3 regions of the Streptomyces sp. NPDC005925 genome follow, and region 1 is predicted to be linked to each of the others. Evidence: riboswitches for the same ligand, from Rfam matches in the RefSeq annotation. Region 1 holds a riboswitch; each other region holds the start of a gene.
The links. Region 1 has a riboswitch for thiamine pyrophosphate ahead of thiO (glycine oxidase ThiO). Riboswitches for the same ligand answer to the same signal wherever they lie in the genome.
Positions count from the first base shown of each region.

Region 2: another riboswitch for thiamine pyrophosphate. It lies ahead of thiC (phosphomethylpyrimidine synthase ThiC); the one in region 1 lies ahead of thiO (glycine oxidase ThiO).
Region 3: another riboswitch for thiamine pyrophosphate. It lies ahead of ABZ354_RS17655 (thiamine ABC transporter substrate-binding protein); the one in region 1 lies ahead of thiO (glycine oxidase ThiO).

Region 1 covers NZ_JBEXVL010000002.1:462,164-472,310, reverse strand. The annotation lists gene metF (methylenetetrahydrofolate reductase [NAD(P)H]) at 1-917, opposite strand, end outside; gene thiE (thiamine phosphate synthase) at 1,111-1,785, opposite strand; gene ABZ354_RS04820 (Rv2175c family DNA-binding protein) at 2,010-2,375, opposite strand; gene ABZ354_RS04815 (FAD-dependent oxidoreductase) at 2,493-3,734, opposite strand; gene ABZ354_RS04810 (hypothetical protein) at 3,773-4,117, opposite strand; TPP riboswitch at 4,167-4,278, shown strand; gene thiO (glycine oxidase ThiO) at 4,276-5,478, shown strand; gene thiS (sulfur carrier protein ThiS) at 5,475-5,675, shown strand; gene ABZ354_RS04795 (thiazole synthase) at 5,678-6,472, shown strand; gene pknB (Stk1 family PASTA domain-containing Ser/Thr kinase) at 6,581-8,497, shown strand; gene ABZ354_RS04785 (deoxyribonuclease IV) at 8,571-9,452, shown strand; gene ABZ354_RS04780 (sulfite oxidase-like oxidoreductase) at 9,541-10,147, opposite strand, start outside.
Region 2 covers NZ_JBEXVL010000011.1:50,527-60,673, reverse strand. The annotation lists gene hisC (histidinol-phosphate transaminase) at 1-216, opposite strand, end outside; gene ABZ354_RS15825 (LacI family DNA-binding transcriptional regulator) at 701-1,813, shown strand; gene ABZ354_RS15820 (metallophosphoesterase) at 2,004-3,107, shown strand; gene ABZ354_RS15815 (hypothetical protein) at 3,301-4,158, shown strand; gene thiC (phosphomethylpyrimidine synthase ThiC) at 4,219-6,039, opposite strand; TPP riboswitch at 6,033-6,222, opposite strand; gene ABZ354_RS15805 (YibE/F family protein) at 6,296-7,801, shown strand; gene ABZ354_RS15800 (SsgA family sporulation/cell division regulator) at 8,085-8,519, opposite strand; gene ABZ354_RS15795 (IclR family transcriptional regulator C-terminal domain-containing protein) at 8,618-9,343, opposite strand; gene ABZ354_RS15790 (DUF5326 family protein) at 9,689-9,901, opposite strand; gene ABZ354_RS15785 (cupin domain-containing protein) at 10,125-10,147, opposite strand, start outside.
Region 3 covers NZ_JBEXVL010000013.1:98,120-108,266, reverse strand. The annotation lists gene rpsB (30S ribosomal protein S2) at 1-901, shown strand, start outside; gene tsf (translation elongation factor Ts) at 1,057-1,893, shown strand; gene pyrH (UMP kinase) at 2,092-2,850, shown strand; gene frr (ribosome recycling factor) at 2,975-3,532, shown strand; gene ABZ354_RS17670 (phosphatidate cytidylyltransferase) at 3,532-4,683, shown strand; gene ABZ354_RS17665 (SPW repeat protein) at 5,065-5,535, opposite strand; gene rlmN (23S rRNA (adenine(2503)-C(2))-methyltransferase RlmN) at 5,809-6,915, shown strand; TPP riboswitch at 6,940-7,045, shown strand; gene ABZ354_RS17655 (thiamine ABC transporter substrate-binding protein) at 7,181-8,221, shown strand; gene ABZ354_RS17650 (iron ABC transporter permease) at 8,197-9,858, shown strand; partial or broken gene ABZ354_RS17645 (ABC transporter ATP-binding protein) at 9,858-10,147, shown strand, end outside.

The DNA of each region.
Region 1 (10,147 bases):
TGCGGTGGATGGTGCAGGCCCAGGTTCTCGTAAATTTCCAGCGTCGCCGTGGAGTTGTTCAGCGTGATGAAGTGCAGTCCGGGGACTCCCTCGGCCAGCAGTCGCGCACAGAACTCCGTGGCGAACCCGATCCCAATGGAGCGTACAGCCGCCGGATCGTCCTTCGCGGTGAGGAGCCGCTCTTTCAGGGCGTCGGGGAACGAGGCGTTGCTCAACTTGGGCAGCCGCTCCAGCATCCGCACGCTGGTCACGGGCATGACCTCGGGGATGACGGGCGTGTCGCAGCCGGCCGCGTCGACTTTGTCACGCAGCCGCAGGTACGACTCCGGCTGGAAGAACATCTGAGTGATCGCGTAGTCCGCGCCGGCCCGGCACTTGTCGACGAAGTGCGCGACGTCGGCGTCCCAGTCGGCGGAGCGCGGGTGCATCTCCGGGAAGGCCGCGACGCCCACGCAGAAGTCACCCGACTCCTTGATGAGCCGGACGAGCTCGGCCGCGTACGTCAGCCCCCGCGGGTGCGGGACCCACTCGCCCATCGGGTCGCCCGGCGGGTCGCCGCGCACGGCGAGCATGTTGCGGATGCCCGCGTCGGCGTACTGCCCGATGATGTTGCGCAGTTCCGCCACGGAGTGGTCGACCGCGGTGAGGTGGGCGACCGGGGTGAGCGTGGTGTCGGCGACGATCTGCTCGGTCTCCTTGACCGTGCCGGCGCGCGTCGTGCCACCGGCCCCGTAGGTCACGGAGACGAAGTCGGGCGCGATCGCCTCGACCCTGCGCAGCGCGCTCCACAGGTTCCGCTCGCCCTTGGGTGTCTTCGGCGCCGAGAACTCGAAGGAGTACGTCGTTTTGCCGCCGGCGAGGATGTCGCGCACCGTCCGTGCGCGATCCGTCCTGGTGGATGCGGTTCCGAGGGCCATACCCGCAGGTTAGCCAGGCGGTCGCGGTACCCCAACCGAATGCCGAATTTTTGACCGGATTGTCCACTTCTTGTCCAATCCTTGGACAGACTGGACCCCGCAGGGCTCCGACAGGGCCACGGGAGAGCTCCGCTCCCCGCTCCGATGACCCCGACGCGGCGCCCGGGCCGTCAGAGGGCCGTCCGCGCCTCGGTCACGCCCCGCGCAGCCGCTCGGCGAGCTCCGCCGCAGCGGCCCCCGGGTCGTCCGCCTCGGTGATCGTCCGGACGACGACGACCCGGCGGGCGCCGGCCTCCAACACCTGGTCCAGGTTGCCGAGGTCGATGCCGCCGATGGCGAACCAGGGGCGGTCGGTGCGGAGGGAGGCCGCGTACCGCACGAGGGCGAGGCCGGGCGCGTGGCGTCCCGGCTTGGTGGGGGTGGGCCAGCAGGGGCCGGTGCAGAAGTAGTCCACGCCGTCCTGTGCGGCGGCTGCCGCGGCCTCGGACCGGGCGTGCGTGGAGCGGCCGATCAGGACGTCCTCGCCGAGGATCGCGCGGGCGGCGGGGACCGGGAGGTCGCCCTGGCCGAGGTGGAGGACGCCGGCGCGGGCGGCGTGGGCGACGTCCGCGCGGTCGTTGACCGCGAGGAGTCTGCCGTGCCGGGCGCAGGCGTCGGCGAAGACCGTCAGGTGCTCCAGCTCCTCGGCGGCCTCCATGCCCTTGTCGCGCAGCTGCACGATGTCGACCCCGCCGGCGAGGACCGCGTCCAGGAACTCGGGCAGGTCACCCTGGCGCTTGCGGGCGTCCGTGCACAGGTAGAGGCGGGCGTCTCCGAGCGCGGCGCGTGCGGCGCCCGTGGCGGTGGCAGCGTCGGGTATGTCGGGCATGCGTGGATCCCCCGGGTCTTCGGTGCGTGGGCAGGTGCGCGGGCCGTGCCGTGAGTGGCCGGCACCCGGATGCGGGTGTCTGCGCGCGGAGGTGCGAGGGTGCGGCGTACGGGCCGGGGCGTGGCCGGGCCGTGCTGGGCCCTGGCCGGGACCCGGGCGGGCGAACCGGCCCGTACGCCGACGGTGTCAGGTCGGATTCATGCTCTGCTCAATCGGGCTCGGGTTCAGACGGCGAGCGCCTGGGCGCGGCGCTTCACCTCCGTGCCGCGATTCTCGCTCAGGGCCTGCGCGGGCGTGCCCGGCAGGCTCGGGTCGGGGGTGAAGAGCCACTCCAGCATCTCTTCGACCGTGAAGCCGTCGTCCCGCAGGAGCGTCAGGGTGCCCGACAGGCCCTTGACGACCTTGTCCCCGTCGACGAAGGCGGCGGGAACGTGCAGCGCGCGGTTCTCGCCACGGCGTACGGCGATGAGCTGGCCGTCCTTGACCAGCTGTCGCACACGCGTCACCTCGACGCCGAACTGTTCGGCGATGTCGGGGAGGGTGAGCCAGGCAGGGACGAGAGCATCGATCTTTGCGTCAATCTCGGTCACGGAACAAAGCCTGCCATCTGCCACTGACAGCCGGAAGCCGGAGCCCCCCGCGCGGCGCACCGGCGGGTCGTGTACAGGCACGCGTACCGGCGGGGAACGGGGGGTGCGGCGCGGGTGTCAGGCCGTCGCCGCCTTCAGGGGACGCGCCGGGTCCGCGAGCAGCGGCGGGTTCATCGTGACGCCCGCCTCGATCAGCCGTCTGGCCTGGGCCAGGTCCCTCGGCCGGCCCACCGCGAGCAGGGCGACCAGCCGGTCGTCGCGCAACCAGCAGACCGTCCAGGCCGGTCCGGAGGGGTCGCCGCGCCACAGGACGGTGTCGGCGTCCGTGTGGTGGCCGGCGTACTGCACGAAGCGGCCGAACTGCTCGGACCAGAAGTACGGCACCGGGTCGTAGACCGCGGGTGGTTCGCCGAGCGCTTCGCCGACGATGTTCCGGGCGACGGTGCGCGGGCCCTGGAGCGCGTTGTCCCAGTGGTGCACCAGCAGCCGTTCGCCGTACCGGCCGGACGGGAAGGACGCGCAGTCGCCGACGGCGTGGACGTCCGGCGCGGAGGTGCGCAGGTGCGCGTCGGCGACCACCTCGCCCCGCGTGCCCAGCTCGATGCCGGAGTCGGCGAGCCACGCCGTGGCGGGGCGGGCGCCGATGCCGACGACGACCGCGTCGGCCGGGAGGCGCGCACCGTCGTCCAGGAGCACCACGCCCGGCTCGACGCACGCCACGCGCGCGTGCGTGCGCAGAACGGCGCCGGCTTCGGCGTACCAGGCGGTCATCGGCTCGGCCACCTCGGCGGGCAGCACGCCCGCGTGTGGCCGCTCCGCCGCCTCGACCACGGTGACGGCGCAGCCCGCCTCGCGCGCCGCCGTGGCGAACTCGGCGCCGATCCAGCCGGCGCCGACGACCACGATGTCGTGCTGCCGGGCGAGCACGGGCCGCAGCCGTTCGGCGTCGTCCAGGGTGCGCAGCAGATGCACGCCGGGCACGGCCCCGGAGCCCGGCAGCCGGACCGGTTCGGCGCCGGTGGCCAGCACGAGGACGTCGTACGGCACCGGCCCCTCGGCGGTGTCGAGTTCGTGGTCGGCGGGGCGGACGCCCAGGGCCTCGCGGCCGAGTCGGAGTTCGATGCCGAGTGCCTCGAAGTCAACGTCGAAGGCGGAGTCCTCGGCCTCGCCGAGCAGGACGGCCTTGGACAGCGGGGGCCGGTCGTACGGCTGGTGGGGTTCGGCGCCGATCAGTGTCACGGTGCCGGTGAAGCCCGCTTCCCGCAGGGCGACGGCGGTCTGCACACCGGCCATGCCCGCGCCCACGACGACCACGCGGCGTGCCGTGTCCCCTGCCCGGTCCTGCGTCTGCTCGCTCACCCGATCACCTTAGACACCTGAAGGCTCCCGAAGGCGGGTCAGCCGGGCGTGGCCTGCTCCACCACGCTGGTCCCGCTGCCCTCCCGGGACTCCCACGCCCAGGTCTCCTCCAGGCGCACGCGCCCGTCGGGCAGGTCGGCGACGGCCGACACGCAGTGCCCGCAGGCCGTGCCCCCGTCCCGTGTGAGCTGTACGTACCGGAAGTCCAGCCGGTCGCCGCGCCGGGTGCCCACGAGGTGCCCGCGTACGACGTCGCCGCCCGCGTAGTCGGCCCAGATCACGCCGTCCTGCTCGTGGTAGGTGAAGCGGGTGCGGGTGTCCACCTGGCCGGGCGCCTGGTCGGCGACGGGGGCGAGGACGAGGTTGTCGAGTGAACGTGCCACGGCGATGACTCCTCAGCGGTGCGGGCGGGGCGGGTTAGGGTGGCCAACGTAAAGCACTCGCGGGAGCCCGGACGCACCGGGCTGAGAGGGAGGCTGGCGGCCTCCGACCGTACGAACCTGATCCGGGTCATGCCGGCGAAGGGAGGGGCTGGACGCCCATGTCGCTCACGCGTACCCCCGACGTCCTCGCCGTCGGGGGCGGAATCATCGGACTGGTGACGGCCTGGCGGGCCGCGCAGCGCGGTCTCGCCACCGGCGTGGTGGATCCGGAGCCGGGCGGCGGGGCCGCCCGGGTGGCCGCCGGGATGCTGGCCGGCGTCACCGAACTGCACTACGGCGAGCAGACCCTGCTCGCCCTCAACCTGGTGTCGGCCGGACGCTATCCCCGCTTCGTGGCGGAGCTCACCGACCTCACCGGTCACGACCTCGGCTACCGCCGCTGCGGCACGCTCGCTGTCGCGCTGGACGCCGACGACCGCGCCCACCTGCGGGAACTGCACGCCTTCCAGCGGCAGTCGGGTCTCGAGTCGGAGTGGCTGTCGGGGCGGGAGTGCCGGCGCCTGGAGCCGATGCTGGCGCCGGGTGTGCGCGGCGGGCTGCGCGTCGACGGGGACCACCAGGTCGACCCGCGGCGCCTGGCCCGCGCGCTCGTGGCCGCCTGCGAGCGGGCCGGAGTGGTGTTCCACCGGCAGTGGGCCGAGCGGCTCACCGTCTCTGGGGACCGGGCCACCGGCGTCGTCACCGCCGACGGCACCGCGCTCACCGGCGGGCAGGTCGTCCTCGCCGCGGGCAGCCTCAGCGGGCGGCTCGCCGGTGTGCCGGACGCCGTGCTGCCACCCGTTCGACCCGTGAAGGGGCAGGTCGTACGGCTGGCCGTGCCGCAGCGGTACGCGCCGTTCCTGCACCGCACGGTGCGTGCCGTCGTACGCGGCGGTCATGTGTACCTGGTGCCCCGCGAGAACGGCGAGCTGGTGATCGGCGCGACCAGCGAGGAGATGGGCTGGGACACCACGGTCACGGCGGGCGGCGTGTACGAGCTTCTGCGCGACGCGCACGAGCTGGTGCCGGGCCTCACCGAGCTGCCCCTGACGGAGACCCGGGCCGGGCTGCGTCCCGGGTCCCCGGACAACGCTCCGCTGCTCGGCCCGACCGGGCTGCCGGGGCTGCTGCTGGCCACCGGGCACTACCGCAACGGCGTACTGCTCACGCCGGTCACCGGTGACGCCATGGCGCACGCGCTGGTCACCGGGGAGCTGCCCGAGGAGGCCCGCCCCTTCACCCCGAGGCGCTTCGACGCCACCACCCCCACGGACCCGTCCGCGCACACGGAGCAGACCGCACTCACGGAGCAGACCGCATGAACGTCTCCGTCAACGGGGACCCCCGGGAGTTCCGGCCCGGTACGGCTCTCGACGCCGTCGTGGCATCGCTCACCGCGGCGCCGGCCGGCGTGGCCGCCGCCCTCAACGAAACCGTCGTCCCGCGCGCGAAGTGGCCGTCGACGCCCCTGTCCGAGGGCGACCGCGTCGAGGTCCTCACCGCTGTCCAAGGAGGCTGACCATGGCCGACGACCCCTTCGTCCTCGGCGGTACGTCCTACACGTCCCGTCTGATCATGGGCACCGGCGGGGCGCCCGGCCTCGACGTCCTGGAGCGGGCGCTGGTGGCCTCCGGGACGCAGCTCACGACCGTCGCGATGCGGCGGGTCGACCCCGACGTGCACGGCTCGGTGCTGACGGTGCTGGACCGGCTCGGCATCCGGGTGCTGCCGAACACGGCGGGCTGCTTCACCGCGGGCGAGGCGGTGCTCACCGCGCGCCTGGCACGCGAGGCGCTCGGCACGGACCTGATCAAGCTGGAGGTCGTCGCCGACGAGCGCACCCTGCTGCCGGATCCGGTCGAGCTGCTGGACGCGGCGGAGACGCTGGTGGACGACGGGTTCACCGTGCTGCCGTACACGAACGACGACCCGGTGCTGGCGCGGAGACTGGAGGACATCGGCTGCGCGGCCGTGATGCCGCTCGGGTCGCCCATCGGATCCGGGCTCGGCATCCGCAACCCGCACAACTTCCAGCTGATCGTCGAGCACGCGCGCGTGCCGGTGATCCTGGACGCGGGTGCGGGGACGGCGTCCGACGTGGCACTGGCCATGGAGCTGGGCTGCGCGGGCGTGATGCTCGCCTCGGCGGTCACCCGGGCCCGGCAGCCGGTACTGATGGCGGCCGGCATGCGGCGCGCCGTGGAGGCGGGGCGGCTGGCCCGCCGCGCGGGGCGGATTCCCCGGCGGCACTTCGCGGAGGCGTCGTCCCCGGTGGAGGGCCGGGCGGTGCTGGACCCGGAGCGCCCCGCCTTCTGACGGACCGGCCGGGGCCCGCGGTGCGTCCCCCGGTGGGAAGCGTCACAGGTCGGCTGCAGAGGTCTGCATTGGTCCAGGTTGTCGGTGGCGGCTCGTAGACTCGCCTGCGTGGACACGACCCTTCAGGACCCTCTGGTCGGGCAGCTGCTCGACGGGCGGTACCGCGTCGAGGCGCGGATCGCCGTCGGCGGGATGGCCACGGTCTACCGGGCCGTGGACACCCGCCTGGACCGCGTGCTCGCACTCAAGGTGATGCACCCCGCGCTCGCGGCCGACGGGTCGTTCGTCGAGCGGTTCATCCGGGAGGCGAAGTCGGTGGCCCGTCTCGCGCACCCCAATGTGGTGCAGGTCTTCGACCAGGGCACCGCCGGCCCGTACGTGTACCTCGCCATGGAGTACGTGGCGGGCTGCACGCTGCGTGACGTGCTGCGCGAGCGCGGCGCGCTCCGGCCGAGGGCCGCGCTGGACATCCTGGAGCCGGTGCTGGCCGCGCTGGGCGCCGCCCACCGCGCCGGTTTCGTGCACCGGGACATGAAGCCGGAGAACGTCCTCATAGGGGACGACGGCCGGGTCAAGGTCGCCGACTTCGGCCTCGTACGGGCCGTGGACACGGTGACGAGCACCACCGGGGCCGTGCTGGGCACCGTGGCGTATCTCGCACCGGAGCAGATCGAGAGCGGGACGGCGGACCCGCGCGTCGACGTGTACGCGTGCGGTGTCGTCCTCCACGAGATGCTGACCGGCGGCAAGCCGCACACCGGGGACTCCCCCGCGACCGTGCTCTACAAGCACATGCACGAGGACGTGCCGCCGCCGTCGGCCGCCGTGCCGGGCATGGCGTACGAGCTGGACGAACTGGTCGCGTCGGCCACCGCCCGCCGCCCGGCGCTCCGGCCGCACGACGCGGTGGCGCTGCTCGCGCGGGTTCGCGAGACGCGTGCCGCACTGGGCGCCGCCCAGCTGGACGCGGTACCGCCGCAGTCGCTCGCCTCGGACCATGACATCGCCGACGACCGTACGAGCGTGATCGCGCGCGGTCTGACCGTGCCGCGCCTGCTGCCGGTCGACGAGGACGACGAGGCGGCGGGAGTTCACCACACCAGCCGCCTCCAGTCCCCGCCGCCGCCTCCGCCGCGCCGGGGTGCGGGGCTGCGCGGGCGCGTTCCGCTGGTGATCGGGCTGGCGGTGCTGCTGTTGCTGGGCGTCTGGTACATCAACTCCGGACAGTTCACGAAGGTCCCGCCGCTGCTGACGAAGACGGAGGCGCAGGCCAGGGACCGGCTGTCGGAGGCGGGGCTCGGCGTGGGCGCCGTCCGGCACGCCCACAGCGACACGGTGAAGCGGGGCACGGTCATCAGCACGGACCCGGAGGCGGGCGCCCGCATCCGGCAGAACGACTCCGTGGCACTGACGATCTCCGACGGCCCGAAGAACGTGAAGATGCCGGACCTGGCCGGCTCCCGGCTCGACAAGGCCCGCGAGATCCTCGAGCGCGAGGGCCTGGAGCCGGGCATGGTCACCCGGGAGTTCAGCGACGACGTGCTGCGCGGTTTCGTGATCTCGACGGCTCCGGCATCGGGCATCACGGTCCGCGCGGGCGCGGCCGTCGCGCTCACCGTCAGCAAGGGCAGCCCGGTCGACGTGCCGGACGTCACCGGTGATGACCTCGCGGACGCCCGGGCCGAGCTGACCGAGGCCGGTCTGAAGGTCAGGGTCGCGCAGAAGCAGGTCAACTCCGAGCACGGCAAGGGCCAGGTGGCGCGGCAGTCCCCGGCGCCCGGCAGCCGGGCCGCCGAGGGCGACACGGTGACACTGACGGTGTCCAGGGGTCCGGTGCTGGTCGCGGTCCCGGACGTGGTCGGGGACAGCGTGGACGACGCGAAGGAGAAGCTGGAGGCGGCCGGCTTCGAGGTGAAGGAGGACCGCGGCCTGCTCGGCCTGTTCGGCGACACCGTCGAGGGGCAGTCCGTGGCGGGCGGGGAGAAGGCCCCCAAGGGTTCGGCCGTCACCCTCAAGATCCGCTGACGGCCTCGGGGTCCGCCGTCGGGGGCGGAGGTCCGCCGACGGGAGCGGGCCGACGGCATGACACCCTGGCAGGGTGAAGAGTCAGCAGTCCGGCCGTTCCCGCAATCCCGTCGGCGGCCATGTCCCCGTCGCCGGCGGCCTCCATTCCGTGGGCCTGTCCTACGCCCGTGACCTGGGCGCCGAGACCGTGCAGGTCTTCGTCGCCAACCCGCGCGGCTGGGCCACCCCGGTCGGCGATCCCCGGCAGGACGAGGCGTTCCGCGCCGCGTGCGAGGCGGAGTCGATCCCGGCGTACGTGCACGCCCCCTACCTGATCAACTTCGGCTCCCACACGGAGGCGACCGTCGAGCGCTCGGTGGAGTCGCTGCGGCACTCGCTGCGGCGCGGCCGGGAGATCGGGGCGCTGGGCGTGGTCGTGCACACGGGCAGCGCGACGGGCGGCCGGGACCGGTCGGTGGCGCTGCGGCAGGTGCGGGAGCGTCTGCTGCCGCTGCTGGACGAGCTGACCCACGACGACGACCCGTATCTGCTGCTGGAGTCGACCGCCGGGCAGGGCGCCTCGCTGTGCTCGCGGACCTGGGACTTCGGACCGTACTTCGAGGCACTGGACGCGCATCCGAAGCTGGGCGTGTGCCTGGACACGTGCCACGTCTTCGCGGCGGGGCACGACCTGACCGGCCCGGCCGGCATGCACCAGACGCTGGACCTGCTGGTGGACACGGTCGGCGCGGGCCGGCTGAAGCTGATCCACGCCAACGACTCGAAGGACGTGGTGGGCGCGCACAAGGACCGGCACGCGAACATCGGTGCCGGTCACATCGGTGAGGACCCGTTCCGCGCGTTGATGACCCACCCCGCCACCGAGGGCGTACCGCTGGTCATCGAGACGCCCGGCGGCAAGGAGGGCCACGCCGCGGACGTGGAGCGGCTGAAGAAGCTGCGGGAAGCCGGCTGACGGCTCACAGGCCGGGGGCCGGACGCCCCGCCCCCGACGTCCCCGACGACCACGGCGACCGCGGCGACCGCGGCGACCCGGAAACGGGTCAGAGTTCGGGGCCCTCCCCCGGCTCCTCCTGGTACGAGTAGCGCTGTTCCTTCCAGGGGTCGCCGACGTTGTGGTAGCCGCGTTCCTCCCAGAAGCCGCGGCGGTCGGCGGTCATGTACTCGACGCCGCGCACCCACTTGGGACCCTTCCAGGCGTACAGGTGCGGCACGATCAGGCGCAGCGGGAAGCCGTGTTCGGCGGTGAGGAGCTCGCCGTCCTTGTGGGTGGCGAAGAGGGCACGGTCGGCGGCGAAGTCGGTGAGCCGCAGGTTGGAGCTGAAGCCGTACTCCGCCCAGACCATCACGTGGGTGACGGAGGACGCCGGCGGTGCCAGGTCGAGAACGGTCCGTGCGGGGATGCCGCCCCACTCGGCGCCGAGCATGCTGAACTTCGTGACGCAGTGCAGGTCGGCGACGACGGTGATGTACGGCAGGGCAGTGAACTCATCGTGGTTCCAGCAGTGCTTCCCGCCGTCCGCGGTGGCGCCGAAGACCCGGAACTCCCAGCGCTCGGGGCGGAACTTGGGGACCGGCCCGTAGTGGGTGACCGGCCAGCCCTTCTGGAGCCGCTGCCCGGGGGGAAGCTCGGGCGGCGGCGCTCCCTGT
Region 2 (10,147 bases), on a different contig from region 1:
CTCGTTCATCAGTCCCGTGCAGGCCATGTCCGGGTAGCGGTTGAACGACGCGGCCGACGCCGTGACGCTCTCCATCACACCCGGCAGCGGCGGATACGGGTTCTCGTTGGAGGACAGCTTGTAGGCCGCCGGGCCACCCGCGGCGGCCGGCCTGCCCGGCTTGTAGGTGGGGATACCCTCCAGCTCGGCACGCAGCTTGGGGCTCGTCTCGCTCACCGCAGTCCTCCTCATGACCACCCGACATCCAATACTTCTCACCTTATGAGGATTCGCTTCCGCTGCGTAGAGGCTCCGGCCACGCACATGCCGAGGCGGTGCGGGGGCGGGCGTGGCCACCCGGGCAAGGCGACACCGGGTGCACCCCACCCATGAGGCTCCTTACGTTCCTCGTCCGCCACACTGACATCAGGTGCAACAGCACCCGAAGGCGCACGAACCGGGGGCGCGCCTCAGATATATCTGTGCGCCGGTGGTTCACGCCGTGGCGCGCGTCCCTCGTGAAGGTGAGTTGAGACCTCTTCGCAACATCAGAGACTGTGCAGGCCCGCGCGCGTCCACAAGTCAGGTATCCGCGCCAAACCACACAACTACCTTACTTTCGTAGGCAGTTAACCCATTGCAGCCATGCAGAAACGTGCCTGTCAACGAATGCCGAAGCGTCGGCACTACCCCACCGCATGAGCCCTACTATCGGCTCGCCATGACAGCAGCAGGGAAGCACCAGGTGAGCCGCGCGGAAACCTCACGCCGAGGCAACCGGCCGGGTCGGGCGGGCATCAGGGACGTTGCCGCCGCCGCCGGAGTCTCCATCACGACCGTCTCCGACGCCCTCAACGGCAAGGGCCGGCTCCCGGACGCCACCCGCCGCCATGTACGCGAGGTCGCCGACCGACTGGGCTACCGCCCCTCGGCGGCCGCAAGAACGCTCCGCACCGGCAAGTCAGGACTCATCGGCCTGACCGTGACCACGTACGGGGATGAACCTTTCACCTTCACCGAGTTCGCGTACTTCGCCGAGATGGCCCGCGCGGCCACGTCCGCCGCACTCGCCCGCGGATACGCCCTGGTCATCCTCCCGGCGACCTCCCGCCACGACGTGTGGTCGAACGTCGCCCTGGACGGCACGGTCGTCATCGACCCCTCCGACCAGGACCCGGTGGTCAGCGAACTCGTCCGCCAGGGCTTACCCGTCGTCTCCGACGGCCGCCCGGCCGGATCGCTGCCGGTCACCGCCTGGGTGGACAACGACCACGAGGACGCGGTCCTCGGCATCCTCGACCACCTCGCCGAAGCCGGCGCACGCCGCATCGGCCTCCTCACCGGCACCACGACCGACACGTACACCCAACTGTCCACCACCGCGTACCTGCGCTGGTGCGAACGCGTCGGACAGGACCCCGTCTACGAGACCTACCCCGCGCACGACCCGTGCGCGGGCGCCGTGGCCGCCGATCGCCTGCTCGCCCGGCCCGACCGGCCCGACGCCGTCTACGGGCTGTTCGACCCGAACGGCACCGACCTCCTCGCAGCCGCCCGCCGGTACGGGTTGCGCATCCCCGACGACCTGCTGCTGGTCTGCTGCAGTGAGTCCACCGTGTACGCCAACACCGACCCGCCCGTGACCACGCTCTCCCTGAAGCCGCGCCGCATCGGCACGGCGGTGGTCCAACTGCTCATCGACGCCATCGAAGGCCTCGATTCGGAGCAGCCGGTCACGCAGGTGATACCGACAGAGCTGATCGTGCGTGCCTCGTCCCAGCGACGTTCGCCGCGCACGACAGTCAGTCCGCCGCGGTCGCCCGAGGAGAAGTAGAACCGCGTCGGTGCCGGTCAGGGGAGGCCGAAGCCAGGCCCAATCGGGGCGAAAGCCTCGGCGATCAGGAGTCTCGCTCCGATTCACCACCCCTGGGTCATCACATGGCGCGATCCGCATTCCTATGATGGGCCCACGACACCGCGGGCCGCTGCGACCAGGCAGTCCGAAGCGGTGCAGCTGCGGCGCGATGGTGGAGGGGTCGATGACTCAGGGGGCCGGTCAGGGACCCGAGGTGGAGCGGACGGCGACGCTGCGCGACTTCCGGGTGCCGGCGTACGTCCACGACACCGCTCCGTACGTCGGCGGTTCGCAGCCCGTTCCGTTCGCCGGCGCCGTCGAGGAACCGGTGGAGTTCCCTGAGTCGTACACGCCCACGCAGCGCGACATGCCCGTGATCAACCGGGGCGACACCGTCCAGGTGGTCGTCGAACCCGAGGCCGTGCCCGACCCCGCGCCACAGCCCGCGGACCGTCCCGGCCCCCTGTACGTCGTGGGCGACGTGCACGGCTACCTCGACGAGCTGACGGCGGCGCTCCAGCACAAGGGCCTCGTCGACGCCGCGGGTCGCTGGTGCGCGGGCACCACCAGGCTGTGGTTCCTCGGCGACTTCACCGACCGCGGACCGGACGGCATCGGCGTCATCGACCTCGTCATGCGGCTGTCCGCCGAGGCCGCCGCGGCCGGCGGCTACTGCAAGGCGCTGATGGGCAACCACGAGCTGCTGCTGCTCGGCGCCAAGCGGTTCGGCGACACCCCCGTCAACTCCGGCGCGGGTACCGCCACGTTCCAGGCGGCCTGGCTGCTCAACGGCGGGCAGAAGACCGACATGGACCGTCTCCAGGACCACCACCTGCAGTGGATGGCCCGTCTCGACGCCATGGAGGAAGTGGACGGGCACCTGCTCGTGCACTCCGACACCACCGCCTACCTGGACTACGGCGCCTCCATCGAGGAGGTCAACGACACCGTCCGCGAGACGATCACGCGCAACGACGCGGACGAGGTCTGGGATCTCTTCCGCAAGTTCACCAAGCGTTTCTCCTTCCGCGACGAAGGCGGCTCCGACGCCGTTCGCTCCCTCCTCGATACGTACGGCGGCACCCGTATCGTTCACGGCCACAGCCCGATTCCCTACCTGCTCGGTGAAGTGGGCTCCGAGGACGGCGAGGACAACGCGGGCCCGGTCGTCAACGGGCCGCACGTCTACGCCGACGGACTCGCCATCGCGATGGACGGCGGGGTGACCATGGCCGGGAAGCTGCTGGTCCAGCAACTTCCCCTGGACATCTGAGCCCTCGCCGGGCCGACGCCCGGCACGGCTGGCCGGCGCGCCGACCGCGCGGGCCGGGACCCAATTTCTGCAAACCCCCTGTCACCACGCGCCGTCACCGCTCTACCATCGGCTTATCCGTAGCAGGCTCCCCTCCGTTTCTGCCCGACGGCTCGTCGGCATGCGAGCCCCAAGCCCTACGGAGCATCGGGGGATGCACATGAACAGCGTTCCGCAGCACCTGCTGAGCGAGGACCGCCAGGAGTACGAGCGGCTCCTCGATGAGGCGCTGCGCTCCGCACCACACCGCCCGGATCCGGCCGCTGGGCTCACCCCCGAACAGCTGCGCACCATGGCGCTGGGCGCCACCGCCTTCATCACGGCGGCCGCGGCGACCGAGTACCAGCACTACATCAAGGTCCGCGAGGAACTGCGCCGCCCGGTCCCCTCCGCCTCGTCATCCGGCCGCGACTCCGGCTCCGCCGAGTCGGGCTCGGCCGGCGTGGGGCCCAACACCGCGATGGGCGACGTCGCCGAGACCACCGGTGCGGGCGCGGCCGCAGTCGTCGCGGTTCTGGCGCCCGTCCTCGCGGGCACCGCCGCAGCGATCTTCCTGCTCGTCGGGTACCTCCTGAAGATGCTCACGCCCGAACCTGCGTTCGCCCGGACCATGCTCACCACCGGGTGGGTCTTCGGCGCCCTGACCGCGATCGCGATCCTCGTCGCCGCCGCGGGGCTGCTGCTGACCGCGCTGCGCAACAGGCCGCCGGACGACGCCGGTCTGTACGGCGCGCCGGACGCGGAAGTGACCAGGGCCCGGGAGGCATGGCTCGCGGCCCTGCTGGAGCGCGGCGTCCTGCCGTTCCTCCAGGAGGCCCTGACCGACCCGGGCTCGACGACCGTGCCGCGCGGTACGGCACCGCCCGCACCGACCAGCCGCATGCCCCGCCTCGGCTACGACCGTCCCGGGTTCAGCAGCCCCGGCGACGACGGAACCGGCCGACGCCCGCGCTTCTCCAGCCCGGACTACACAAGCCCGGACTTCGGAGGCCCGGACCATCAGCCGGAGTAGCCGTGACCGGCGCCGCCCGGAGGCCCTGAACGCCCAGGAACCTCCGGAACCGCCGCCGTCTCAGTCCGCTATCGGCAGGTACAAGCGGTTACCCGCTGCCGCGAACTCCTCCGACTTCTGATCCATGCCCGCCTCGATCTCGGTCCTGCTGCCGCCGTGTTCGCGCCGGATGTCCTGCGAGATTTTCATCGAACAGAATTTCGGCCCACACATCGAGCAGAAGTGGGCCGTCTTGGCCGGTTCGGCCGGCAGCGTCTCGTCGTGGAACTCCCGTGCCGTGTCCGGGTCGAGAGCCAGGTTGAACTGGTCCTCCCATCGGAACTCGAACCGGGCGTCGGACAGCGCGTCGTCCCACTCCTGCGCGCCGGGGTGCCCCTTGGCGAGGTCGGCCGCGTGCGCCGCGATCTTGTAGGTGATGACCCCGGTCTTGACGTCGTCCCGGTCGGGCAGGCCCAGGTGTTCCTTGGGCGTGACGTAGCAGAGCATTGCCGTGCCCCACCAGGCGATCATCGCGGCGCCGATGCCCGAGGTGATGTGGTCGTACGCCGGCGCGACGTCCGTGGTCAGCGGGCCGAGGGTATAGAACGGAGCTTCATCGCAGATCTCCTGCTGAAGGTCGATGTTCTCTTTGATCCTGTGCATCGGGACATGTCCCGGGCCCTCGATCATGGTCTGTACGTGAAAACGCTTCGCGACCCGGTTGAGTTCCCCGAGCGTGCGCAGTTCCGCGAACTGCGCCTCGTCGTTGGCGTCCGCGATCGAGCCCGGCCTGAGGCCGTCACCGAGGGAGTACGTGACGTCGTAGGCGGCGAGGATCTCGCAGAGTTCCTCGAAGTTCTCGTACAGGAACGACTCCTTGTGGTGTGCCAGGCACCAGGCGGCCATGATCGAGCCGCCGCGCGAGACGATGCCGGTCTTGCGGTGGGCCGTCAGCGGCACGTACGCCAGGCGCACCCCCGCGTGGACCGTCATGTAGTCCACGCCCTGCTCGGCCTGTTCGACGACCGTGTCCTTGTAGATCTCCCAGGTCAGCTCCTCCGCCCGGCCGTCGACCTTCTCCAGGGCCTGGTAGAGCGGGACCGTGCCGATCGGGACGGGGGAGTTGCGCAGGACCCACTCGCGGGTGGTGTGGATGTTGCGGCCGGTGGAGAGGTCCATGACCGTGTCGGCGCCCCAGCGGGTCGCCCACGTCATCTTCTCGACCTCCTCCTCGATGGAGGAGGTCACCGCCGAGTTGCCGATGTTGGCGTTGACCTTCACCAGGAACCGCTTGCCGATGATCATCGGTTCGGTCTCGGGGTGGTTGATGCTGGCGGGCAGTACGGCGCGGCCTGCCGCGATCTCCTCGCGGACCACCTCGGGTGACACGTTCTCCCGGATGGCCACGTACTCCATCTCGGGCGTGATCTCACCACGTCGCGCATACGCGAGCTGGGTGACCGCCCGGCCGTCCCGGCCGCGGCGCGGTTGGCGTGGACGGCCGGGGAAGACCGCGTCGAGGTTGCGCAGTCCTCCGCGCGGTGAGGTGTGCTTGATCCCGTCGTCCTCGGGACGGACGGGCCGGCCCGCGTATTCCTCGGTGTCCCCGCGGGCCACGATCCAGTTCTCGCGCAGCGGAGACAGCCCGCGGCGGACGTCGGTGTCGACGTCCGGATCGGTGTACGGGCCGGACGTGTCGTACAGCGTGACGGACTGCCCGTTGGTGAGGTGCACCTGACGGACCGGCACCCGCAGGTCGGGGCGCGAGCCCGCGACGTACGCCTTGTGCCCGCCGATGGGTTTCCCGGTCTGCGTGCCGCTCGATCCCTCGGCCGGTCCGACGGCCGCACCGTCGGACCGGGGCTGCTCGGAGGCAGGCGTGCGTGCGTCCTTGTCGGTCATGAGACCTAACTCCCTACGCCGGCATTACCCGGTAACAGGTTCGGCGGTCGACGCAGCGGTTTCCGTCTGCCGACGCTTCGTGGGGAACGTCACCCGACTTCGGTGATGTTTCCCGTGAAACATCGCTGGGACGGAGGTCAGCGCCCTCTCAGCCCGGTGCTCCGAGCTCCCGCGTGTACAAAAGGTGCCCCCACGCTAGCGGCAATTCGGGCGCGGTGAACAGAAGGGTCCCTTTGTTTCTTGCGATGATCGGTCGGTGACCACGACGCAGCATCCTCCGTACCCACCGTCCGAGCCCCCGCGCGGCACCGGCGGCGGCCGAGGCGCCAGCCCCGGACACGGGCACGGCTCAGGAGGTCACGGACACGGTCCCGAAGGACCCGGTCCGGGGGCCGGTGACGACGGCAAGGAGCCCGGGGCCGGGTCCAGTGCCGACGGGAACGGCCACGGCCACGGGCAAGCGCACAGCCATGCGCACGGTCCTGCGGCTCCGGCGTCCCGTCAGCTGCGCAAGGTCATCGCGGCCGTCCTCATCCCGTTCGCCGCGGCGGTGCTGGTCGGGCTCGCGGTGCTCTGGCCCGGTGGCGCCCCGCCGCACGAGCGCACCGGTGTCGGCTTCGACCGGCAGACGCAGCAGGCCACGGTCACCACGGTGGACAAGGTGAGCTGCGAGTCCGTCAACGTCTCGGGCGGCACGCCGACCGGCGACACCTCCACGGCCGAGGGTTCCTCAGCCCAGCAGCAGGCGACCGGCACCTGCAAGAAGGCGACCATCCGCATCGACTCGGGCAAGGACAGGGGCCGTACGTTCATCGAGATCGTGCAGCCGGACCAGTCACGGCAGTTGGAGCAGGGCCAAGAGGTCGTGGTCGCCTACGAGCCTTCCGCTCCGAAGGACCTGCAGTACTCGGTCACCGACGTCAACCGCCGATTCCCGATGGCGCTGCTCGCCGGGGTCTTCGCCCTCGCCGTCGTCGCCGTCGGTCGGCTGCGTGGCGTCATGGCGCTGGTCTCGCTGGCCATCAGCTTCCTGGTGCTCAACTTCTTCGTGCTGCCGGCGATTCTGCAGGGTTCGAATCCGCTGGCCGTGGCGGTGGTCGGGTCGAGCGCCATCATGCTGATCGCGCTGTACATGTGTCACGGTCTGTCGGCCAGGACGTCGGTCGCGGTGCTCGGCACCTTGATCTCCCTGCTGATCATCGGGGTCCTCGGCTCGCTGTTCATCGGCTGGGCCGCGCTCGCCGGCAACACCGACGACAACACCGGTCTCATCCACGGTCTCTATCCGTCGATCGACATGAGCGGCCTGCTGCTGGCCGGCGTCATCATCGGTTCGCTCGGTGTCCTGGACGACGTGACGGTCACGCAGACCTCGGCGGTCTGGGAACTGCACGAGGCCAACCCGTCGATGGGCCGGCGCGGGCTGTACCGCGCGGGCATCCGCATCGGCCGGGACCACATCGCGTCGGTCGTCAACACGCTCGTCCTCGCCTACGCGGGCGCCGCGCTGCCGCTGCTGCTGCTGTTCTCGATCGCGCAGAGCAGTGTGGGGACGGTCGCCAACAGTGAGCTGGTGGCCGAGGAGATCGTGCGCACGCTGGTCGGTTCGATCGGCCTGGTCGCCTCGGTGCCGGTCACCACGGGTCTCGCGGCTCTGGTGGTCTCCGCCGACCGGACGGAAACGGGCGGCGTCCCCCCGGCGCAGACGGCTGTTCCGGTCGCGGCCCGCAGCGGCGGACGGGGCCGGCGCCGCAAGCGGTGACGGCGGCCGGGCCCGTGACGCGGTCGCGGTGTGCGGTCGCGGTCGCGGTGACGGACCGCCCGGCGCGCGCAAACGGTGAGAGTGCCGGGACCGACCCGTGTCGGGCCCGGACGCTGACACGGATGCCGCAAGGAGCGGGGCGGGCGGTGGGCGGCCGGGGGGCGAGGCGGGTCACTCGCCGCCGGAAACCGTCCTGCCGCCCTTACCCACCCCGGTCTGATCGTTCCGTGCGTCCCTCCACGTCTGGCGAAGCGTTACGCCAACGCCAGGCTGTCGGGCGCCCTCAGCCGGCGCCCTGGTCCGCCAGGATGCGGTCCAGCGCCTCGTCGAGGTGGGCGTCGAAGTCGGCGAGTGCGCCCTCCTGTCCCAGCGGCACCAGCTTGTCGGTGCGGTCGAGGAAGGCCACCAGGGGCGCCGTGGACGAACGGAAGACCGCCTGGTCCCCGCCCACCTGAAGCCTGATCAGGACCTCGCCAAGGGACTCCGGTTCCGCCGGCGCGACCCGCACGTCCCCGTCCCCGCACGGCCGTCCCACCCCGTCGATCAGCAGCTCACGACCGAACGCCCACGTGACCGGCGCATCACCGGGCAGATGGAACGTCAGGCGGATGGCGTAAGGATCACAGGTCTCGTAGCGCAGCTCCACCGGGATGCGGAAGGAGAGCTCCTCGGACACGAGAAAACTCATCATGACCTCTGCCTGTACGGACTCACGCATCGTCTACCCCGTCGGTTGCCGTCGACTGGCCGGGAAGGAAACCCTGATTCTTATGGAATCTTGCTCAACGTACACGGCACATCACAAGGAGTGAGTTTTCAGATGCTGATAGAGATGGCCATCGAGCCGAAAAGCCGCCCCAGTCCACGCTGAAGCCGCTGCGTCAGGGGCAGCAGCCGGTCGGACTGATGAACGGGCATCGAAATCGCCATCGTCGCGGCCGTGGTGGCGACGGTGATCGGGACGGCGGCGCCCACGGTACCCAGCGCGTACTCCTGCCGCTCGTAGACGGGCTCCATGCGCCGGATCCGTTCCAGGCGCCGCAGCAGGCTGTGGCTGTCGCGCACGGTGTACGGCGTGAGCGGCCGCACCGGGTAACGCTCCAGGTGGTCGCGGCGGGCGGGTCCGTCGAGCTGGGACAGCAGGCACTGGCCCATGGCGTGGGCGTGCCCCGTCTCGCGGAAGTCGGCCCATTCCTGCACCGCCGGGCTGGACGGGGAGTCGGAGACGCACATGACGTCGATCTCGCCATCGCGGTACATGGCGTAGTACACGGGGACGCCGAGCACGTCGCGCCAGTGGGCGGTGGCTTCCACGATCGTGCTGCGACGTTTCTGCCGGGCCGCGCTGCTGCTCAGGCACTCCGTGGCGGGGCCGAGGAAGAACAGGCCCTTTTCCCGGCGCAGGTAGCCCTCGTAGACCAGCGTGCGCAGCAGGTGGTAGGTGGTGGGCAGGGCCAGGCCGGTCTCGCGGGCCAGTTGTTTGGCGGGGGCGCCGTGCTCGTGGGCGGCGACTCTCTCCAGCAGTCGTACGGCGCGCTGCACGGAGCCGATGAGGGTGGTGGAGGGCGGCTGTGTCGAAGCCGGTGCCGGGTCGGACGGAGCGGATGCCCGCGCGGGGGCCGGCTGAAGTGGGAGCCCCGGCCGCCCCGGTGATTCCGGCGGTACTGCCAGTCCGGTGTCGACCATGGCCAAGGGTCACTCCCGTAGCGCGAGGGGGCAGCCCGTGCGAGGTGACACGGGGGTGTACGCCGCTCACGGGGCGGTTCGACCCCGCGTCGAGTCCGGACTCTAACCGTCCGCCACCGCTCGCCGTCGTGCCTGCTGGGAAACTTCCCTCGCGCGAGGGAACTGGTGATTCCCGTTACCGGTCACCGGCTCCCGGCGTGCTCACCAGTCGCCGCGCGACGAGGAGCCCGCAGTGAACTTCCGTACGACGTAGATCAGGCCGCCGATCAGGGCCACGAAGATCAGCAGCTTGAAGAGGAGTCCGATCACGAAGCCGACGACGCTGGCGATCAGCCCGCCGAACACGACGAGGGCGACGACCGGCACCACGACCCATTTCACCCACCACGGCAGTCCCGCGAAAATCTCTCGCATCGCCCTTGTCCTCATCTCTCAGCCCGTCCGCAAGGCCGGGTTCCGTCGATCGGTCTGGCGCTCGAAGGGCCGTCAGTGTGCGCAGTCGGCCCCGCGAACTCCCGAAAGCCCTGGTTGTCCGGGCTTCCCACACTCGATGCTAGGGCCGCGAGGTGCCCGGTGGGGGGCCGCGCATCCCTTGTCTGCCCCTGACTGATCCCCTAGGGAACGCCGGGGCCGCGGCTCAGCTCTCGGGTGGAGAGAACA
Region 3 (10,147 bases), on a different contig from region 1:
GCTGCTGGAGAGCGGCGTCCACTTCGGTCACCAGACCCGTCGTTGGAACCCGAAGATGAAGCGCTTCATCTTCACGGAGCGCAACGGCATCTACATCATCGACCTGCTCCAGTCGCTGTCGTACATCGACCGCGCCTACGAGTTCGTCAAGGAGACCGTCGCCCACGGCGGCACGGTCATGTTCGTCGGTACGAAGAAGCAGGCGCAGGAGGCCATCGCCGAGCAGGCGACCCGCGTCGGCATGCCGTACGTGAACCAGCGCTGGCTGGGCGGCATGCTCACCAACTTCTCGACCGTCTACAAGCGTCTGCAGCGCCTCAAGGAGCTCGAGCAGATCGACTTCGAGGACGTGGCCGCCTCCGGCCTCACCAAGAAGGAACTGCTCGTCCTCTCCCGCGAGAAGGCCAAGCTGGAGAAGACCCTCGGCGGTATCCGCGAGATGCAGAAGGTGCCCAGCGCCGTCTGGATCGTGGACACCAAGAAGGAGCACATCGCGGTCGGCGAGGCCCGGAAGCTCAACATCCCGGTCGTCGCCATCCTCGACACGAACTGCGACCCCGACGAGGTCGACTACAAGATCCCGGGCAACGACGACGCGATCCGCTCCGTCACCCTGCTCACCCGTGTCATCGCGGACGCGGTCGCCGAGGGCCTCATCTCCCGTTCCGGTGTCGCCACCGAGGGCAAGGGCGACAAGGCCGCGGGCGAGCCGCTGGCCGCGTGGGAGCGCGACCTGCTCGAGGGCGAGAAGAAGGCCGAGGAGGCTCCGGCCGCCGAGGCTGCCGCCCCCGCCGCCGAGGCCGAGGCTGAGAAGCCTGCCGAGACGGAGCAGCCCGCCGAGGCCCCGGCCGCCGAGGCTCCTGCAAGCGAGGCTCCGGCCGCCGAGGCCGAGCAGGCCTGACCCGTCAGCGTCGGTGTTGACGGCGGGAGCAGAGGTATGAAGTCTGCTCCCGCCGTTCACCCGTAGGTCGGCACCGAGTCGCCGATCCGCATCTCTGCGGATCGCGGACGTGCGGATCTTCGATCTTCCAGACTTCGAGAAAGACTCACAGACTCATGGCGAACTACACCGCCGCCGACGTCAAGAAGCTCCGCGAGCTCACGGGCGCCGGCATGATGGACTGCAAGAAGGCGCTGGACGAGGCCGAGGGCAACGTCGAGAAGGCCGTCGAGGCGCTCCGTATCAAGGGCCAGAAGGGCGTCGCCAAGCGCGAGGGCCGTTCCGCCGAGAACGGCGCGGTCGTCTCGATCATCGCCGACGACAACTCCTCCGGCGTTCTGGTCGAGCTGAAGTGCGAGACGGACTTCGTCGCCAAGGGTGACAAGTTCCAGGCCGCGGCCAAGGCCATCGCCGAGCACGTCACGAAGGCCGCTTACGCCGACATCGAGGCCCTGCTCGCCTCCGAGATCGAGCCCGGCAAGACCGTGCAGGCGTTCGTGGACGAGGCCAACGCCAACCTCGGCGAGAAGATCGTCCTGGACCGCTTCGCGCAGTTCTCCGACGGCTTCGTGTCGGCGTACATGCACCGCACGATGCCCGACCTGCCGCCGCAGATCGGTGTCCTCGTCGAGCTCGACAAGCCGAACGCCGAGATCGCCAAGGGCGTCGCCCAGCACATCGCCGCGTTCGCGCCGAAGTACCTCTCCAAGGAGGACGTGCCGGCCGAGGTCGTGGAGTCCGAGCGTCGCGTCGCCGAGGAGACCACCCGCGCCGAGGGCAAGCCCGAGGCCGCCCTGCCGAAGATCGTCGAGGGTCGCCTCAACGGCTTCTTCAAGGACGCCACGCTGCTCGGCCAGCCGTACGCGCTCGACAACAAGAAGTCCGTCCAGAAGATCCTGGACGAGGCCGGTGTCACCCTGAAGCGCTTCACGCGCATCAAGGTCGGCATCTGAGTCCTACCGCGACCGGCGCCCGGCCCCCTATAGGGTCGAGCGCAGTCGGTCATGTCGTGCGGAGGTGTCATTCCGCACGCACGTGGCGCGGGCGACAGCAGATCTGACGAGGAGGCCATTGCCGAGCATGGGATGCGAACCACGCCCCACCGGCAATGGCCTTCTTCGTATGTGCGACACGTAAAGAGGCGAAATCCCATGAGTACCAAGGCCCAGAAGAGCGACGACGGCAAAGTACCCGGCCGGTTTCTGCTGAAGCTGTCCGGTGAGGCCTTCTCCGGCGGCGGGGGCCTGGGGGTCGATCCCGACGTGGTGCACGCCATCGCCCGTGAGATCGCGGCGGTCGTCCGCGACGGGGCACAGATCGCGGCCGTCATCGGCGGCGGCAACTTCTTCCGCGGCGCCGAGCTCCAGCAGCGAGGCATGGACCGGGCCCGCTCCGACTACATGGGCATGCTCGGCACCGTCATGAACTGCCTCGCTCTCCAGGACTTCCTGGAGAAGGAGGGCGTGGACTGCCGTGTGCAGACCGCCATCACCATGGGACAGGTCGCCGAGCCGTACATCCCGCTGCGCGCCGTGCGCCACCTGGAGAAGGGCCGTGTGGTCATCTTCGGCGCCGGTATGGGGATGCCGTACTTCTCCACCGACACCACCGCCGCGCAGCGTGCCCTGGAGATCGACGCCGAGGCGCTGCTCATGGGCAAGAACGGTGTCGACGGTGTCTACGACTCCGACCCGAAGAAGAACCCCGACGCGGTGAAGTTCGACCACCTCGGCTACGGCGAGGTCATCACCCGCGACCTGAAGGTCGCCGACGCCACCGCCGTCACTCTGTGCCGCGACAACAAGCTGCCGATCGTCGTGTTCGAGCTTCTGTCGGAGGGCAATATCGCGCGCGCGGTCAAGGGTGAGAAGATCGGCACGCTGGTGGGTGACCAAGGAAGCCGGGACTGACCGGCCGAGGGATGGACAATGTCCTGCCGGTCGGGAACCGTGCAGGAGACAGACGCGACGCAGCCGGCCGCCGCCCCGACAGGGAACCGCAGCCGGGCCTACTCAAGACACGCAGGAGCAAGTGGTGATCGAAGAGACCCTCCTCGAGGCCGAGGAGAAGATGGAGAAGGCCGTCGTGGTCGCCAAGGAGGACTTCGCCGCGATCCGCACCGGCCGTGCGCACCCGGCGATGTTCAACAAGATCGTGGCCGACTACTACGGCGCGCCGACGCCGATCAACCAGCTGGCCTCGTTCTCCGTGCCCGAGCCGCGCATGGCCGTGGTGACGCCGTTCGACAAGAGCGCGCTGCGCAACATCGAGCAGGCCATCCGCGACTCCGACCTGGGCGTCAATCCGAGCAACGACGGCAACATCATCCGGGTGGTGTTCCCCGAGCTGACCGAGGAGCGCCGCCGCGAGTACATCAAGGTCGCCAAGGGCAAGGGCGAGGACGCCAAGGTCTCCATCCGCTCCGTGCGCCGCAAGGCCAAGGACGCCATCGACAAGCTGATCAAGGACGGCGAGGTCGGCGAGGACGAGGGCCGCCGTGCGGAGAAGGAACTCGACGACACCACCGCGAAGTACGTCGCGCAGGTGGACGAGCTCCTCAAGCACAAGGAAGCGGAGCTGCTCGAGGTCTGATGAACGACTCTTCCTGGGGCGCGCCGCCACAAGCCGGGTACTGGGGGTCCACCGACCGGGTCCCCGCCCAACAGGGACACGCCTACGGGCATGTCCAGGGGACCGCCACGGCGGGTCCCTCGTACGATGCGCACGACGCGCAGCAGACTCGTCCCATGCCCATCGTGCCCGACGTACCCGATCACGGCGGAGACCAGGATGACGACCGGGGGGCCGCTCGGCTGAGCGGCCCCTTGTTCCGCGACGAGACGCCGCAGGCACACCCGTACGGGGAGGTGCCGCAGAATCCGGAGCCCATGCCCGACGCCCCGCAGCCGGCGCCTGAGCCGCGGAAGAAGAGCGCGGGACGGGACCTGGGCGCGGCGATAGGGGTCGGTGTCGGGCTCGGCGCGGTGATCGTCGCGTCGCTGTTCGTCGTCAAGGCCGTGTTCGTCGGCGTCGTCGCCGTCGCCGTCGTCGTCGGCCTGTGGGAGCTGACGAAGCGTCTCGACGAGCGCAAGGACATCAAGGCCCCCCTCGTGCCGCTGGCGATCGGCGGCGCGGCGATGGTGGTCGCCGGGTATGTGCGCGGCGCCGAGGGCGCCTGGATCACGATGGCGCTGACGGCGCTCGCGGTGCTGGTCTGGCGCATGACGGAACCGCCCGAGGGCTACCTGAAGGACGTCACCGCCGGCGTCTTCTCGGCCTTCTACGTGCCGTTCCTGGCCACGTTCGTCACGATGATGCTGATGGCCGACGACGGGCCGTGGCGGGTGCTGACGTTCCTGCTGCTCACCGTGGTCAGCGACACCGGCGCGTACGCCGTGGGCTGGCGCTTCGGGCGGCACAAGCTGGCGCCACGCATCAGCCCCGGAAAGACCCGCGAGGGTTTGTTCGGCGCGGTGGCGTTCGCGATGGCGGCGGGCGCGCTGTGCCTGCACTTCCTCATCGACGACGGCCGCTGGTGGCAGGGGCTGCTGCTGGGGCTCGCGGTCTCGGCCACCGCCACGCTCGGTGACCTCGGTGAGTCGATGATAAAGCGGGACCTGGGCATCAAGGACATGGGCACGCTGCTGCCCGGCCACGGCGGCATCATGGACCGTCTGGACTCCCTCCTGCCGACGGCACCCGTGGTGTGGCTGCTGCTGGTGCTGTTCGTGGGCTCCGGCTGACGCGTCCGGTACGCAACCGCAGGCGAAGGCTCGCCGTCCGTACGGGGCGGCGAGCCTTTGTCATGCGTTCACAAGCTCATACGCGCGCACGCGAACTCGCGGGCTCACGCGCGCAGACCGCACGGACTCATGGGCTCTCGAGCGGGCGCCCTGGGGCGGGTGTGGGGTGCTCCCATCCCGTACGCCCCCGTGCGCCATCGACCCAGGCAGAGTCGAGCAGACGTGGCCCAGGGCGTCCAGGCCGTTCGCACAGCGGCGCCCTTCACCTGGACGCCATGAACCACGCCCGCTCCACGGTGTGTGGGTCGACGGTGTACGGGACGGGGGCTGGGGTGAGTGGTGGGTCGAGGCCGGTTGCGGCCTTCGGATGGACGATTGCTGTCACCTTCGCGCGGAAGAGCGGTCGCCGGACGACTGACTCACCGGTCGGGCGGCTGCGGCGGCCATGAGGGCCAGCAGGAGCGCGATCACGCCGACGACGATGTTGTTGACGATGGTCCTGGTCGTGCTGACGTCACCTGCCACAACCCAAGGCGCCAAGATCGTCCACACGCTGAGCGCGCAAGCGGCCCACGCCATGCTGTGCGACCGCTCGTATGCCCGGCCGAAGCCACCGCTCATGATCACGGCGTACGCGATGCCGACGATCAGATTGTTGACCGCCAAGGTGGAGAAATTGTTGAAACCCGCGATCCACGGTGAGGCCGCCAGGTACAGGCCTGTGATCAGGGCCATGGCCTCGACGGCCTGTGCCATGGGAGTAGTCGCGACACGCTCGGCCATCTCATGCCGATTGCGCATGGCAAGGATGTCGGGATGCGTTGCCATGTCCGATTGGGGCTGCGTCGCCATTCCGATACCTCCCGCTTTATAAGTTATGTGCATTACGTGAAGTCGAGTACCCCACGGGGACCGGGTAACCGTCGCTGAGCCGCCCGAGTCCGAGATGCTGCGGAGGCCAGGCGGGGCGCCGCCTCAACCGAGGGGCGGAGCCCGCCACCCGGTCGCCGGGCCGTCCGGGCCGTCCGAGGGGGACCGGCAACGACGAGTGACGACCACCGACGACAGGTGTCCCTGGCGACCGTCGCAGGTCAGGCGAAATCGATCTGCGACACTGGTACGGCCATGCCTAAGCCCGGAGAACTCACATTCGTCGCCCCGCGCGGAGCCAAGAAGCCGCCGCGGCACCTCGCCGACCTCACGCCCGCCGAGCGCAAGGAGGCCGTTGCCGCGATCGGTGAGAAGCCGTTTCGCGCCAAGCAGCTCTCGCAGCACTACTTCGCGCGGTACGCGCACGACCCGGAGCAGTGGACCGACATTCCGGCCGCCGCCCGCCCCAGGCTGCGGGACGCGCTGCTTCCCGAGCTGATGACGGTCGTACGGCATCTGTCGACCGACCAGGGGACCACCCGCAAGACGCTGTGGCGGCTGTTCGACGGGACGCTCGTCGAGTCGGTGCTGATGCGCTACCCGGACCGGGTCACCATGTGCATCAGTTCGCAGGCGGGGTGCGGGATGAACTGCCCGTTCTGCGCGACCGGGCAGGCCGGGCTGGACCGGAATCTGTCCACCGCCGAGATCGTCCACCAGATCGTGGACGGGATGCGGGCCCTCAGGGACGGAGAGGTGCCCGGGGGGCCGGCCCGGCTGAGCAACATCGTGTTCATGGGTATGGGCGAGCCCCTCGCCAACTACAACCGCGTAGTGGGGTCCATCCGGCGGCTCACCGATCCCGAGCCCGACGGGCTGGGGCTGTCGCAGCGCGGGATCACCGTGTCGACCGTCGGTCTCGTGCCGGCCATCCACCGGTTCGCCGACGAGGGCTTCACGTGCCGTCTCGCGATCTCGCTGCACGCCCCCGACGACGAACTGCGCGACACGCTCGTCCCCGTGAACACCCGCTGGAAGGTGCGCGAGGTCCTCGACGCCGGGTTCGAGTACACCGGGAAGTCGGGGCGGCGGCTGTCCATCGAGTACGCCCTCATCCGCGACATCAACGACCAGGCATGGCGTGGCGACCGCCTCGGACGGCTGCTCAAGGGCAGGCCCGTCCACGTCAACCTGATCCCGCTGAACCCGACGCCCGGCTCCCAGTGGACCGCGTCGCGGCCCGAGGACGAGAAGGCGTTCGTCGACGCGATCGCCGCGCACGGTGTGCCGGTGACGATCCGGGACACCCGTGGACAGGAGATCGACGGGGCGTGTGGTCAGCTCGCCGCCAGCGAGAGGTAATCTGACCGGCGTACGGACATCTTCATATTCCGACAGGGGAGCGCCACAGCGCTGAGAGTGCGGCACCGGCCGCAGACCCTCCGAACCTCGCCCAGGTCATTCTGGGTAGGGAGATCGGTCATCACTCGAGCTGTTGCGCCCTGCCCGCGAACCTCCGGGGTTCGCGGGCAGGGCCGCGTCTCTTCCTGGTCAACCCAGGAGGAATTCAGTGGGTATTTCCAGCACCACCAAGAAGCGGATCACTGTCCTTCTCGTCGGGCTCGGCATGGTCGGTGGCCTCGCCGGCTGCGGGTCGTCCGACGACGGGCAGGGTGCGGGCGGCGGGTCCACGACCGTCACGCTCGTCAGCCATGATTCGTGGGCCGTGTCCAAGGGCGTTCTCGCGGCCTTCGAGAAGGAGTCCGGGTACAAGGTCCGCGTCCTCAAGGACGGGGACGCCGGCGCCGCCGTCAACAAGGCGATCCTGACCAAGGACAACCCGCAGGGGGACGTCTTCTTCGGCGTCGACAACACCCTGCTGTCCCGCGCGCTCGACAACGGCCTGTTCCAGCCGTACGAGCCGGAGGGGGCCGGGAACATCAAGCCCGAGTACCGGGCCGACGAGAGCGAGCACCGGGTCACGGCCGTCGACACCGGGGATGTCTGCGTCAACTACGACAAGGCCTGGTTCGGCAAGCACAAGCTGAACCCGCCCGAGTCCTTCGACGATCTTGTCGCGCCGCGGTACAGGGATCTTCTCGTCACCTCGAACGCCGCCACCTCCTCGCCCGGGCTCGGATTCCTGCTCGGCACCGCCGCCAAGTACGGAGACGGAGGCTGGCAGGGGTACTGGAAGAAGCTCAGGGCCAACGGCGTGAAGGTGGTCGACGGCTGGGAGCAGGCCTACAACGAGGAGTTCTCCGGCTCGGCCGGCGGCCGGAAGGCCAGGGGCGACCGGCCGCTCGTCGTGTCGTACGCGTCCTCCCCGCCCGCCGAGGTCGTCTTCGCCGACCCCAAGCCGGACACCGCGCCGACCGGGGTCGCCCGGGGGACGTGCTTCCGGCAGGTCGAGTACGCGGGGCTGCTCAGCAACGCCCGGAACGGCGAGGGCGGCAAGGCGCTGCTCGACTTCCTGATCAGCAGGCGGTTCCAGGACGACATGCCGATGAACATGTTCGTCTACCCGGTGGTCGAGGGCGCCGCGGTGCCCGAGGAGTTCGTGAAGTACGGGCCGCAGGCCGCCTCTCCGCAGACCCTGGAACCCGCGAAGATCGCCGATCACCGTGACCAGTGGGTCAAGTCGTGGACCTCGCTCGTACTGAAGTAGCCGCCAGGCGGCGCGGGAACGCGGCGCGGCTCGGGCTGATGGCCGTGCCCGTCGCGTTCTTCGCGGTGTTCTTCGCCTACCCGGTCGCCGCGATCGTCGCGCGCGGCCTGAAGGCCGGCGGGTCGTGGCACCCCGGGCGGATCCTGGACGTGCTGGCGGATCCCGGCGTGCGGCACGTCCTGTGGTTCACCACCTGGCAGGCGCTCGTCTCCACGGCCCTCACGCTGCTGATCGCGTTGCCCGGCGCGTACGTCTTCGCGCGTTTCGCGTTCCGCGGCAAACAGGTCCTGCGGGCGCTCGTGACCGTGCCGTTCGTGCTGCCGACCGTCGTCGTCGGTACGGCGTTCCTGGCACTCGTCGGCCGCGGCGGGCTGCTGGACGAGCTGTGGGGCGTACGGCTGGACACCACCGTGTGGGCGATCCTGCTCGCCCACGTCTTCTTCAACTACGCCGTCGTCGTACGGACCGTCGGCGGGCTGTGGTCCCAGCTCGACCCGCGGCAGGAGGAGGCCGCGCGGATGCTGGGCGCCTCCCCGCTGCGGGCCTGGCGGCAGGTCACCCTGCCCGCGCTGGCGCCCGCCGTGGCCGCCGCCGCGCTCATGGTCTTCCTGTTCACCTTCACGTCGTTCGGTGTGGTCCAGATCCTCGGCGGGCCCACCTTCTCGACGCTGGAGGTCGAGATCTACCGGCAGACCTCGGAGATCTTCGATCTGTCCACGGCGGCCGTCCTGACGATGATCCAGTTCGCGGCCGTCGGCGCGATCCTCGCCCTGCACGCCCGGACCGTGCGGCGCCGGGAGACCGCGCTGCGGCTGGTCGACGCCTCGGTGACCGCGCGCCGGCCGCGCGGCACGGGCCAGTGGGCGCTGCTGGCCGGCGTCGTCGCGACGGTCGCCGTACTGCTGTTTCTGCCGCTCGCCGTGCTGGTACGGCGTTCCCTGGACGCGCCGCGACTCGGCTACTACCGGGCGCTGACCGACGACGGGGGAGTGTTCCTCGTGCCGCCGATCGAGGCCCTCGCCAATTCCCTCCAGTACGCCCTCGCCGCCACCGCCATCGCCGTGGTGATCGGCACGCTCGCCGCCACCGCGCTGACCAGACGGGACACCGGGGCGTTCGTACGCGGCTTCGACGCGCTGCTGATGCTGCCGCTCGGCGTGTCCGCCGTGACGGTCGGCTTCGGGTTCCTCATCGCTCTCGACGAGCCGCCGCTCGACCTGCGGGCCTCCTGGATCCTCGTGCCGCTCGCCCAGGCACTCGTCGGCGTCCCCTTCGTCGTACGGGCCATGCTGCCCGTGCTGCGCGCGGTGGACGTACGGCTGCGGGAGGCCGCCGCCGTGCTGGGGGCCTCCCCGTGGCGGGTGTGGCGTGAGGTGGACCTGCCGATGGTGCGGCGGGCGCTGCTGGTCGCGGCCGGGTTCGCGTTCGCGGTGTCGCTCGGCGAGTTCGGGGCGACGGTGTTCATCGCGCGGCCCGACAACCCGACGCTGCCGGTGGCCGTGGCGCGGCTGCTGGGGCGCCCCGGCGACCTCAACTACGGGCAGGCCATGGCCCTTTCGACGATGCTGATGGTCGTGTGCGCCGTGGCGCTGCTGGCGCTGGAGCGGCTGCGGACAGACCGGACCGGGGAGTTCTGATGCTGCTGAGCCTCGACGCCGCGACCGTACGCCTCGGCGGGCGGCCCGTCCTCGACGCGGTCGGCCTGGACGTCGCCGAGCACGAGATCGTGTGCGTCCTCGGGCCCAGCGGCAGCGGCAAGTCCACGTTGCTGCGTGCCGTCGCCGGGCTGCAGCCGCTGCACTCCGGGCGGGTGCTGCTGGACGGGCGGGACCAGGCCGGTGTGCCCGCGCACCAACGCGGGGTGGGTCTGATGTTCCAGGACCATCAGCTGTTCCCGCAGCGGGACGTCGGCGGCAACGTCGCCTT